3 regions of the Serratia sp. D1N4 genome follow, and region 3 is predicted to be linked to each of the others. Evidence: predicted binding sites of a transcription regulator. Region 3 holds the regulator's gene; each other region holds the start of a gene.
What was found. Region 3 encodes CRP, which controls carbon source genes, mostly activating them, when cyclic AMP is high. Its sites were predicted from a motif close to ATGTGANNNNNNTCACAT; they were not measured.
Positions count from the first base shown of each region.

Region 1: a site for CRP is predicted at 1,984-2,001, ahead of ACX1CU_RS00390 (PTS mannitol transporter subunit IICBA). Genes of this name have one in related genera too.
Region 2: a site for CRP is predicted at 1,888-1,905, ahead of aaeR (HTH-type transcriptional activator AaeR). Genes of this name have one in related genera too.

Region 1 covers NZ_CM137274.1:81,935-85,218, reverse strand. The annotation lists gene ACX1CU_RS00390 (PTS mannitol transporter subunit IICBA) at 1-1,851, opposite strand, end outside; gene ACX1CU_RS00385 (DUF3053 domain-containing protein) at 2,426-3,145, opposite strand.
Region 2 covers NZ_CM137274.1:4,758,312-4,761,595, reverse strand. The annotation lists gene ACX1CU_RS21355 (acetamidase/formamidase family protein) at 1-695, opposite strand, end outside; gene aaeR (HTH-type transcriptional activator AaeR) at 959-1,870, opposite strand; gene aaeX (p-hydroxybenzoic acid efflux pump operon protein AaeX) at 2,177-2,380, shown strand; gene aaeA (p-hydroxybenzoic acid efflux pump subunit AaeA) at 2,388-3,284, shown strand, end outside.
Region 3 covers NZ_CM137274.1:4,971,305-4,974,588, reverse strand. The annotation lists gene ACX1CU_RS22415 (YccS/YhfK family putative transporter) at 1-933, opposite strand, end outside; gene crp (cAMP-activated global transcriptional regulator CRP) at 989-1,621, opposite strand; gene ACX1CU_RS22405 (OsmC family protein) at 2,004-2,411, shown strand; gene ACX1CU_RS22400 (LysR substrate-binding domain-containing protein) at 2,413-3,284, opposite strand, start outside.

The DNA.
Region 1 (3,284 bases), 420 kb from region 3:
GATCACGGTGTCGTCATCCAACGCATTGGTCAGGCTGGTGATCACCTGGATATGTTCGTTGTTGCGCGCGGCAATACCGATGACCAGGCGCGCCACTTCATCTTCTTCGTCACCGAAGCGCACGCCATGCGGATACTGGCAGAACACCACACCGGTGCGCAGCACGCGGTCTTTGGCTTCAATGGTGCCATGCGGCACGGCAATCGACTCGCCCAGATAGGTGGAAGTCAGCTTCTCACGCTCCAGCATCGCCGCAACATACTCAGGCTCAACGTAGCCGCCTTTCACCAGTTGCTCGCCCGCAAAGCGGATTGCCTGCTCTTTGTCGGTGGCATGCAGGTTGAGGAATACATTGCTTTCGCTCAGTTTGAACAGGTTCTGCTCACCGGCTTCAAAGCTGTCGTCCAACGTGGCGATCACTTTCTGCTCGGTTTCGCTGGTTTTGTTAGCCGCCACCAGACGCGCGGTCAGATCGTTGTACAACTGGCTGTCGAGGAAGTTGGTCAGCGAAATGTGCTGGGCCTGCGGCGCATGGCGCATCGCACGCTCGGTCAGATCGCGGTGGGTAATCACCAGATCCACATCTTCCGGCAGGTTGTTGATCGCGCAGTTGGTTACGGAGATATGTTTCAGCCCAGCGTCTGCCACTTTCTTGCGCAGCACACCGGCACCCATGGCGCTGGAACCCATACCGGCGTCACAGGCTACGATGATTTTACGCACGGTGTTCAGATCGCCATCTGCCGCTGCATTCGCTGCTTTGCCGCCTTTGGACTGTGCTTTCATGTCCTGAATACGACGGGTCGCTTCTTCCAGGTCATCTTCTTCTTTCACTTTCGAGGTTTTCAGCAGGAAGCCAGAAACCAGGAAGGAAACCAGGAAGGCCGCGAAGATCGCCGTCAGGTTGGCGAAGTAGGCACCTTTTGGCGTCATTGCCAGCACCGCCAGGATAGAGCCCGGAGAAGCTGGGGAAACCAAGCCTCCGTTCAGCACGGTCAGGGTAAACACGCCGGTCATGCCACCCAGAATGACCGCCAGAATCAGGCGTGGGTTCATCAGCACATATGGGAAGTAAATCTCATGGATACCCCCCAGGAAGTGGATGATTGCCGCACCGCCCGCAGACTGCTTGGCACTGCCACGGCCAAAGAACATATAAGCCATCAGTACGCCCAGACCCGGGCCTGGGTTGGCTTCGATCAGGAAGAAGATTGACTTACCGGCTTCGGTAGCCTGCTGGATACCCAGCGGCGAGAAGATACCGTGGTTGATGGCGTTGTTCAGGAACAGGATTTTCGCCGGTTCAACGAAGATCGAGGTCAATGGCAGCAGGTTGTTAACCACCATGATATGCACGCCAGCCGCCAGAATCTTGGACAGCGCTTCGACCAATGGGCCAATGGCAAGGAAAGCGAGGATCGCCAGCAGCATACCGATGATACCGGCAGAGAAGTTGTTCACCAGCATCTCGAAGCCGCTTTTGATCTTACCGTCTACCCAGCGGTCAAAATGTTTGATCGCCCAGCCACCCAGCGGGCCAACAATCATGGCGCCGAGGAACATCGGCATATCGGCCCCGACGATCACGCCCATGGTGGTGATAGCACCCACCACACCACCACGCTCGCCGCCCACCAGTTTACCGCCGGTGTAACCGATCAGCAGTGGCAGCAGATAGGTGATCATTGGGCCAACCAGCTTGGCTAACGTTTCGTTAGGCAACCAACCGGTAGGAATGAATAGCGCAGTGATGATACCCCAGGCGATGAATGCGCCAATGTTGGGCATCACCATATTACTCAGGAAGCGGCCAAAGTTTTGAACTTTAACCTTGATATCTGGTGAAAACATAAAACACACCCCTATTGTTACGCGCTGACAATAAGAGCGCGTGATAATTGTTGTAACGTTCCAGCCATGTTGATGCTGTATGCGAAACGGACTCTACCACGCTCTTTTTACTGCGCGAACCTCTCGATAAAATTGTGACGCATATCACACATAACACCCCCATGATCAGGCATTTATCGTGATGCAAATCACATTTATCCAGTGTAAAAAAAGCACAACAGGACGTTAATCGCATTAAACACAGCAAAAACGTGATACAAATCACAATTTAACTTCGGGTATTTGTTTTTAAATTGTGACATTAATCACAATTTATTTTACATCCGCTAACCGGACCATGGCCAGAAAGCGCATCTTCCCTGTGGGCACGCACTCCGCCAGCCGTTAACCGTGGAGCGAATGAAAGAAAACTACATTAAAAGAAGTGATGAATCGGCGGTATTGCACCTAGTTGAAGTGTAGTACAGAAGTGCTGAGGGGAAGTGCGGCAAGTCATGAGAAAAAATGGGAGTTATGTGGGTAGACCAACACCTTGGCCCACCCACATCGTTCAATGCGCAGCGGCGTTTTCGCCCTATTGCATTACCGCTTGCACGGCTTTTTGTGCGTTCAGAAAATCCGGCTGCTTGGCCACCAGGCTCGCCATCATGGTGTTGTACTGCGTCGCCTGCTGCTGGGTGCGGAACTGTACGCCGCCATTGTTGAAACTGACCTGATTGCCCTGCGCCTGGAGGAAATCCCCGACCTGTACCAGCTCCTGCACGAAGCTGGCCGTGGTTGGAATGGCTGGCATCAAGGCATTGGCCGGTGCGGTGACAATTTTGTCATACGCCTGATTGTAAACCGCTTTCAGATCGTCCGGCTGTTTCAAGGTGGCACGCGCGGTGTCTGCCTGCGTTTTCGCCGACTGGATCTGCTGCCCTAACAGGTTTAACGCGCCCACCGACTGCTTCAGGTTATCGCGCTTGCTCATATAATCCTGCGCGGTGTGGATCTGGTTAATCTGGTCCAGCACCGGAGTCAGGCTGGCATCAACCGACTTCGACAACTGCTGGGAAAAACTGACCAAAATGGCGTAATCACCGGCATAGTTGCCGAATTTCTGTTTCTGATCTTCGCTCAGCGTCGGAATGCTCACGCCGCTGCGCATAACCGTATTCTGTAAGTAATCAACGAATGCCTTGCGTTGTTCTGGCTCTTTATCGCCGCAGGCGGTCAATTGCATAACCACCAACAATGCCAACACCGGTGCCAACCAACGCGCGAAACCTCTGCTCTGGATCCCTACCGCCATGTGACATAACTCCTATTTAAACGTCTCTTTTATCAGGCTCCATACCCTTTACTGCTCTCCATGCGCCTCTCCCCATCGTATCTACCTACAGATTCTTTGGGCCTACAAGAATAGATCAACTGGATGCGATGCGATACGC
Region 2 (3,284 bases), 210 kb from region 3:
GCGGAGGCCAGGGTGTACAGCGCGTCTGCGGTGCTGATCATCGGCGTTGGCAGCGGGCGGTTTTTCACCACGCTCAGATTCACCACCACTTCACCGGGGATCTCCAAGCCGCATACCGAGACTTCACCGTCGCCCATGGCGGCATGCAGATCGCCGAGTGCAAACAGCGCGCCTTCCACGTTGACCGGCAGCCACAGCGTGCTGCCTTCGGTGATGATCTTGCAGTCCATATTGCCGCCGTGCGCATCCGGCGTGCCGCATGGCACCGCTTCACCCGCAGGTGCCACGCCAATCACACCAATCATCGGCTTGAGTGGCCAACGCACGCCGCCCGGCAGCAGGGCAAAACCCTCTTCCAGCGGCACGGTGCGGATCTGTGGTTGTTGCAGTTCATCGCCGATCACGCCCAGACCCGGTGCGGTCACCATCACCGCTTGGTGGCTGCGTGGGGTGATGCGTTTGATCTCTACCCGCAGTACGTCGCCCGGTAGCGCGTCCTGCACGTAGACCGGCCCGGTGGCCGGGTTGATGCGGTTCCAGTCCAGCTCGGTAAATGCGGCTTGCTCAGAAGCAATCTGATCTTCGAAACAGTCGCAGGTTTCAAAGCAAACGTCGCTGCCGCTGGCAATTCTTGCCACGGGAGCGTTATCACGCGACATGGCATAAACCACGTGCGTGCGGGGAATTCTTTCCATGGTGATTCCTGTAAAGTTGTGCTGAGTTTTTTCTTATGAGAGGCGTTAATTGCAGTCTGCCAGAGACAGTGTAAATAACCTTGCCTGAAATAATTAATCACATCCGCCGGGGCAGAGGCAAGTGCGGCAAAATCCTGCCCGGCGGCCGTTCGGAGGAATATCCTTTAATTAAAAATCATGCTGGTTTTTTACGTTAGCTAAAAGCGAATAGTGCCGTATAACTGCTTTGCCATTGAGCGAGTAAGCAGCAGGTAAAATATCAATCAGCGATAACCCTGATAGGCCGCCGCCACGCGTTTAAAGTATTCCGTCAGGTAGTTAATACACACTTGCACTTTTAGCGGCAGCTTGTCCTTCTTGGTGTACAGGGCGTATACCGGGCGGGGATCTGAGTGGTAGCGCTTGAACAGAATTTCGATCTCACCGCGTTTGATCTCTTCGATCACCCACATCAGCGGGACATAAGCGATGCCAGCCCCGGCATTCAGCCAGCGGACCATGGTTTGCGAGTCATTGGTCACGAAGCGCCCCTGTGGGGAAATGCGCGTACTGATGCCTTCCGGGGCCATCAGCTCGAATTCGCTGTCTGGCCGCACGCTGTATTCCAGCCAGGAGAAATTCACCATATCGCTCGGTTTTTGCGGCGTGCCGTGTTGGTTGAGGTAGCTTTTGGCGGCGCAAACTACCATCGGCATTGAACCCAAACGCGTGGAAAACAGGCTGGAATCCTGCAACGCACCGGTGCGGATCACCAGGTCCAATCCGTCGGTAATCAGATCGGGGGCCGGAATACCGGTGACTAGATTCACCGTTAAGCCTGGGTACTCTTGCAACATTTCGGCGGTCATGGTGGCCAGCACGTTTTGCGCCATGGTGGAGGAACTGCCAATGCGCAGGGTGCCGATTGGGGTATTGTTCAGCGCATACAGTTGTTCATGCACTTCGGTGGCTTCCTGCAGCATCCGGCGGCAACCTTGATAGTAGATTTTGCCCGCTTCGGTCAGGCCGATACTGCGCGTGCTGCGGTTAAGCAGCTTCACTTGCAGATCATTTTCCAGTTTGGACACTGTCTGGCTGATGGACGAAACGCTCATATCGAGCTGGCGCGCCGCCGCAGTAAACGACCCACACTCAACAACTTTGGCGAACACTGACATCCGTTTGAGTCTTTCCATTGTTCACTCTGGCTTAAAAGTGATTTAGATCACATATTGTAGATGAGCTTATAGTAAGCAGGCTAATATAACCGGGTCGGGTGTATCCTTCTGAGCGCTTGAGCGTGGTCAGCAATGTCGCGGTTTATTGTCGTCTGTCATGCATTCCCTTTCATGAGTCTAAGTTCGTAGTTTAACCCTTTTTTCAGGTTCGTGGCCTGGCAACTGTCTAGGTGCGACGTTTGGCGTCCGTTAGCCAAAATGTAAAGAGAATGTGAAATCAGCAGGGCGCGATCCCCGGTGCAGTAAACAATTAAGGAAAAAGTGATGAGTTTGCTTCCGGTTATGGTCATTTTTGGGATGTCGTTCCCGCCGGTGTTTTTTGAGCTGTTGGCGTCGTTGGTGCTGTTTTTTGTCATGCGCCGCCTGCTACTGCCGACCGGGATTTACGATTTTGTCTGGCATCCCGCGCTGTTCAATACTGCGCTGTATTGCTGCTTGTTTTATCTGGTTTCATGTCTTTTTGTTTGAGGTGGCTGTGAAAACTTTTTCAATACAAATAACCCGAATCGCGATCACGTTGATTTTTGTCGTGCTGGCCGCTATTGCGGTGTTCAAGTCCTGGTCGTTTTACACCGAATCGCCGTGGACGCGTGATGCCAAATTCACCGCCGACGTGGTGGCGATTGCCCCAGACGTCAGCGGCCTGCTGACCGAGATACCGGTCACGGATAACCAACTGGTGGAAAAAGGCCAGATCCTGTTTGTGATCGATAAGCCTCGCTACCAGCAGGCGCTGGCGCAAGCCAATGCTGACGTGGCCTATTATCAGGCGCTGGCCGAAGAGAAGAAACGTGAGGCTGGCCGCCGCGTACGCTTGGGCATTCAGGCGATGTCGCAGGAAGAGATCGATCAGTCGAGCAACTCATTGCAAACCGTGCAGCACCAGTTGGCAAAGGCGATGGCTACCCGCGATCTGGCACAGTTGGATCTCGATCGCACTACGGTTCGTGCACCCGACGACGGCTGGGTAACCAACCTGAACGTACACGCCGGGGAATTTATCACCCGTGGTTCCACCGCCGTGGCGTTGGTGAAGAAAAACACCTTCTACATTCTGGCCTATCTGGAAGAAACCAAACTGAACGGCCTGCAGCAAGGCGATCGGGTGGAAATCACCCCGCTGGGCAGCAACCGCATTATGCATGGCACCGTCGACAGCCTGGCGGCGGCGGTCAATAACAGCAGCAGCACCGTTAACAGTAAGGGATTGGCGTCGATCGACAGCAACCTGGAATGGGTGCGCTTGGCGCAGCGCGTGCCGGTGAAAATACTGCTGGATGAGAAAGATCAGCAGCACCCCTACCCGGCGGGAACCACCGCCACCGTGGTGATTACCGGCAAGAACGACGGCAACGATAATGGTTCGCCGTTT
Region 3 (3,284 bases):
GTTGTCGGCATGCTGCGTGGCCACCTTTTCCAGCGCCGCCAGCTCATTCTTCATACTGAAACGCGCTGAACGTCGGTGATAGAGAATATCGTTGGCCACGAGGCGCAAACGCCCGGCAATCACCTGGGCGTTGCGGCGGATAATCGCTTCGGCCTGGCTCTGCTCCACCAGTTTTTGCACTTCTTCTGGCTGATGCAGGCTGACGGTAATGTGTTCCTGCAGATCGAGTGCCACCTGGAAAGTGCGTTGCAGGCGTTTTTGCTCTTGGTTATTGGCATGGGGCAGGAAGTTTAACTGCTGATATAACAGGCTGATCAGATCCATGACTTTCTGCTGGCGTTGCAGCAGCGGCGGTAGTGCGGTTTCTGGATCGATGTGCTGGGTCAGCAGCGAATATTTGGCTTCGAAATAGTCTGCCAACTGGATATAGAGCTGGCTCAGGGATTCGCGCATCGGTTGCTCTTTCCACAGTTTGAACCAGAACCAGGTGAACAGCCCGTACCAGGCGGTGCCGACCAGATACAGCAGCGGTGCATACCAGATCGGCACGTGTCCGGCCATGCTGAGAGAAAAGATGGCAGCGACCAGCGCGGCGGGCAGCAGACGTGCGTGCAGCGGGCTGATTTCACCGCTGACGCCCAGCAACAGCGCCATCGCCAGCATCAGTAAGGGTAACGGGATATGCCACAGCAGCGCCTGTTGCAGCAGCAAACTGCTGAGAGCAAACAGGGAACCGCCAACGGCCAGACGTTTGAAAAAGCGTTTGTGCGGCGTGTCCAACCCGGCGATGTTACAGCAGGCAGGCACCAGAGAGAACAGCAGGCCGAGTTGCAGGTTGCCCATCAGCAGGAAGAAAACCACCGGCAGGCACAGCACCAGCGTTTGCCGCAGTGCATAGTTGACTTCCGGGTGGTAGATCAGGCGCCGCCACATGATGAATGGGGGAAGTTAAAAAAAACGGCGTATCGCTACGCCGTTTCTTCAATAATTAACGCGTGCCGTAAACGACAATAGTTTTGCCGTGGGCAGAAATCAGGTTTTGATCTTCGAGCATTTTCAGAATACGACCGACGGTTTCACGTGAGCAACCGACGATTTGACCAATTTCCTGGCGGGTAATCTTGATTTGCATGCCATCCGGGTGAGTCATGGCGTCGGGCTGTTTTGCCAGGTTCAGCAGGGTTTGTGCAATGCGGCCGGTAACGTCAAGGAAGGCGAGGTTACCCACTTTCTCTGAGGTGATTTGCAGGCGGTTTGCCATCTGCGCAGACAGGCGCATCAGGATATCCGGGTTAACCTGAATCAACTGGCGGAATTTCTTATAAGAAATTTCAGCCACTTCACAGGCTGTTTTCGCTCTAACCCAGGCACTGCGCTCCTGGCCTTCTTCAAATAATCCAAGCTCGCCGATGAAATCCCCCTGGTTAAGGTAGGACAGAATCATCTCTTTGCCTTCTTCATCCTTGATCAGCACCGCCACGGAGCCTTTCACGATGTAGTAGAGCGTTTCGGCCTTTTCACCTTGGTGAATCAGCGTACTCTTTGATGGATATTTGTGGATATGGCAATGAGACAGGAACCATTCGAGAGTCGGGTCTGTTTGCGGTTTGCCGAGAACCATTCGCTGTTATCCTCTGTTGTTATCGCTGCCTTGTATCACAGGGGTCAGAGTTCCCTGTAAAACGTGCTTATAGCCCGGTGTTTTATAGAGTGGCTATCAACAGGTTTTGAGGCATGTTATAGAAATACGCTTGTACCCTAGCATATTAACTTGCGCCAAGTGCTGCAAGCTACATTCTGTTAACATACCAATATAGGGTCCTTTCCTCGGACATTTCCCTGAAATCGGTGACCTGGAAAGAGTTCTTGCGGCTCTGTTTGTAGCACAGAGTGAGGCGGGTGTCTTGTGTTGTCTCGCTTCAGTATGATTAGCATCAGGTTCCGTTGCCAGTTTCTATGCGAAAGCGTACCCTGATTTTGAGAAATTAACTGGAGTGTACAAAATGCAGGCAAGAGTTAAGTGGGTAGAAGGACTGACATTCTTGGGCGAGTCTGCGTCCGGCCATCAGGTATTAATGGACGGTAACGCGGGCGATAAAGCACCAAGTCCGATGGAAATGGTGTTGATGTCGGTTGGCGGTTGTAGCGCCATTGATGTGATGTCGATTCTGCTGAAGGGCCGTAACGATGTCCGTGACTGCGAGGTAAAGCTGACCTCGGAGCGCCGTGAAGAAGCACCGCGTCTGTTTACCCATATCAACCTGCATTTTATCGTCACCGGCAAAGGGCTGACCGACAAGATTGTTGAGCGTGCGGTTAACCTGTCTGCCGAAAAGTATTGCTCGGTCTCGCTGATGCTGAGCAAAGCCGCCAGCGTCACCCACAGCTTTGAAATCTGTGAAGTTGCCTGAGTTACCAGCGGTAGCGGTGGCAGTGGTTACTCAATAAATGCAGAAAACGCCGCGCCGTAATGGTTAGCGGCGATTTTTGTGAGTGCAGCACGCAGTACTGCGCCTGCGGCAGGCTGTCGATCGGCAACGTCACCAGTTTTTGCTGCAAATGGAAAGGCGTGTTCATCGCCCGCGCAACAATGGTCAAATAATCCGCCTCCAACACCATATTCAATCCACATACCGCCGAATCTGAACGAATGGGCTTATTGGTTAATTGCTGATAAAAGCTACCGAGCACCGTTTGCAGTTGCTGGTAATAACCCATGTCGGTTTCTGGCAGCAGCCATTTGGCTCCGTGCAGTTGATCCAGTGATGTTGCCTGTGCCAGAGGGTGTCCTCGGCGCGCAATAATGCAAAACGGGGCTTTGAACAGCGGGGTACAGGTCAAATCTTGCAATGGCATGTCCGGGATCACCGTGCCGATGGCCAAATCCAATTGGCCTGTGTGCAACGCTGGCAACAGCGTGGAGATCTGTGCCTCACGGATCAGCAGATTAGCCTGTGGGGCGGAGGCCTTGAAGAGATCGACCAGTTCCGGGAGTACCGTCACGGCCAGTAGTGAGGAACAACCGATCGCCACGCTACCCTGCGAATGCTGGTTCAGCTGTTGGATCTCCTCGGTGGCGCGCTGTAATTCCTCAATCACTAATCGCATTCGCACAGCAAAAGTATGACCGGCTTCGGTCAGCGTCATCCCCTTGCTGCTGCGTACGATCAACTGGGTTTTTAGCGTTTGCTCCAACTCCTGGATAGCACGGCTGACCGCCGGTTGAGATTGTGCCAAGGCCCGCGCAGCGCCACGAATACTGCCGCAGCGTATCACTTGCTGAA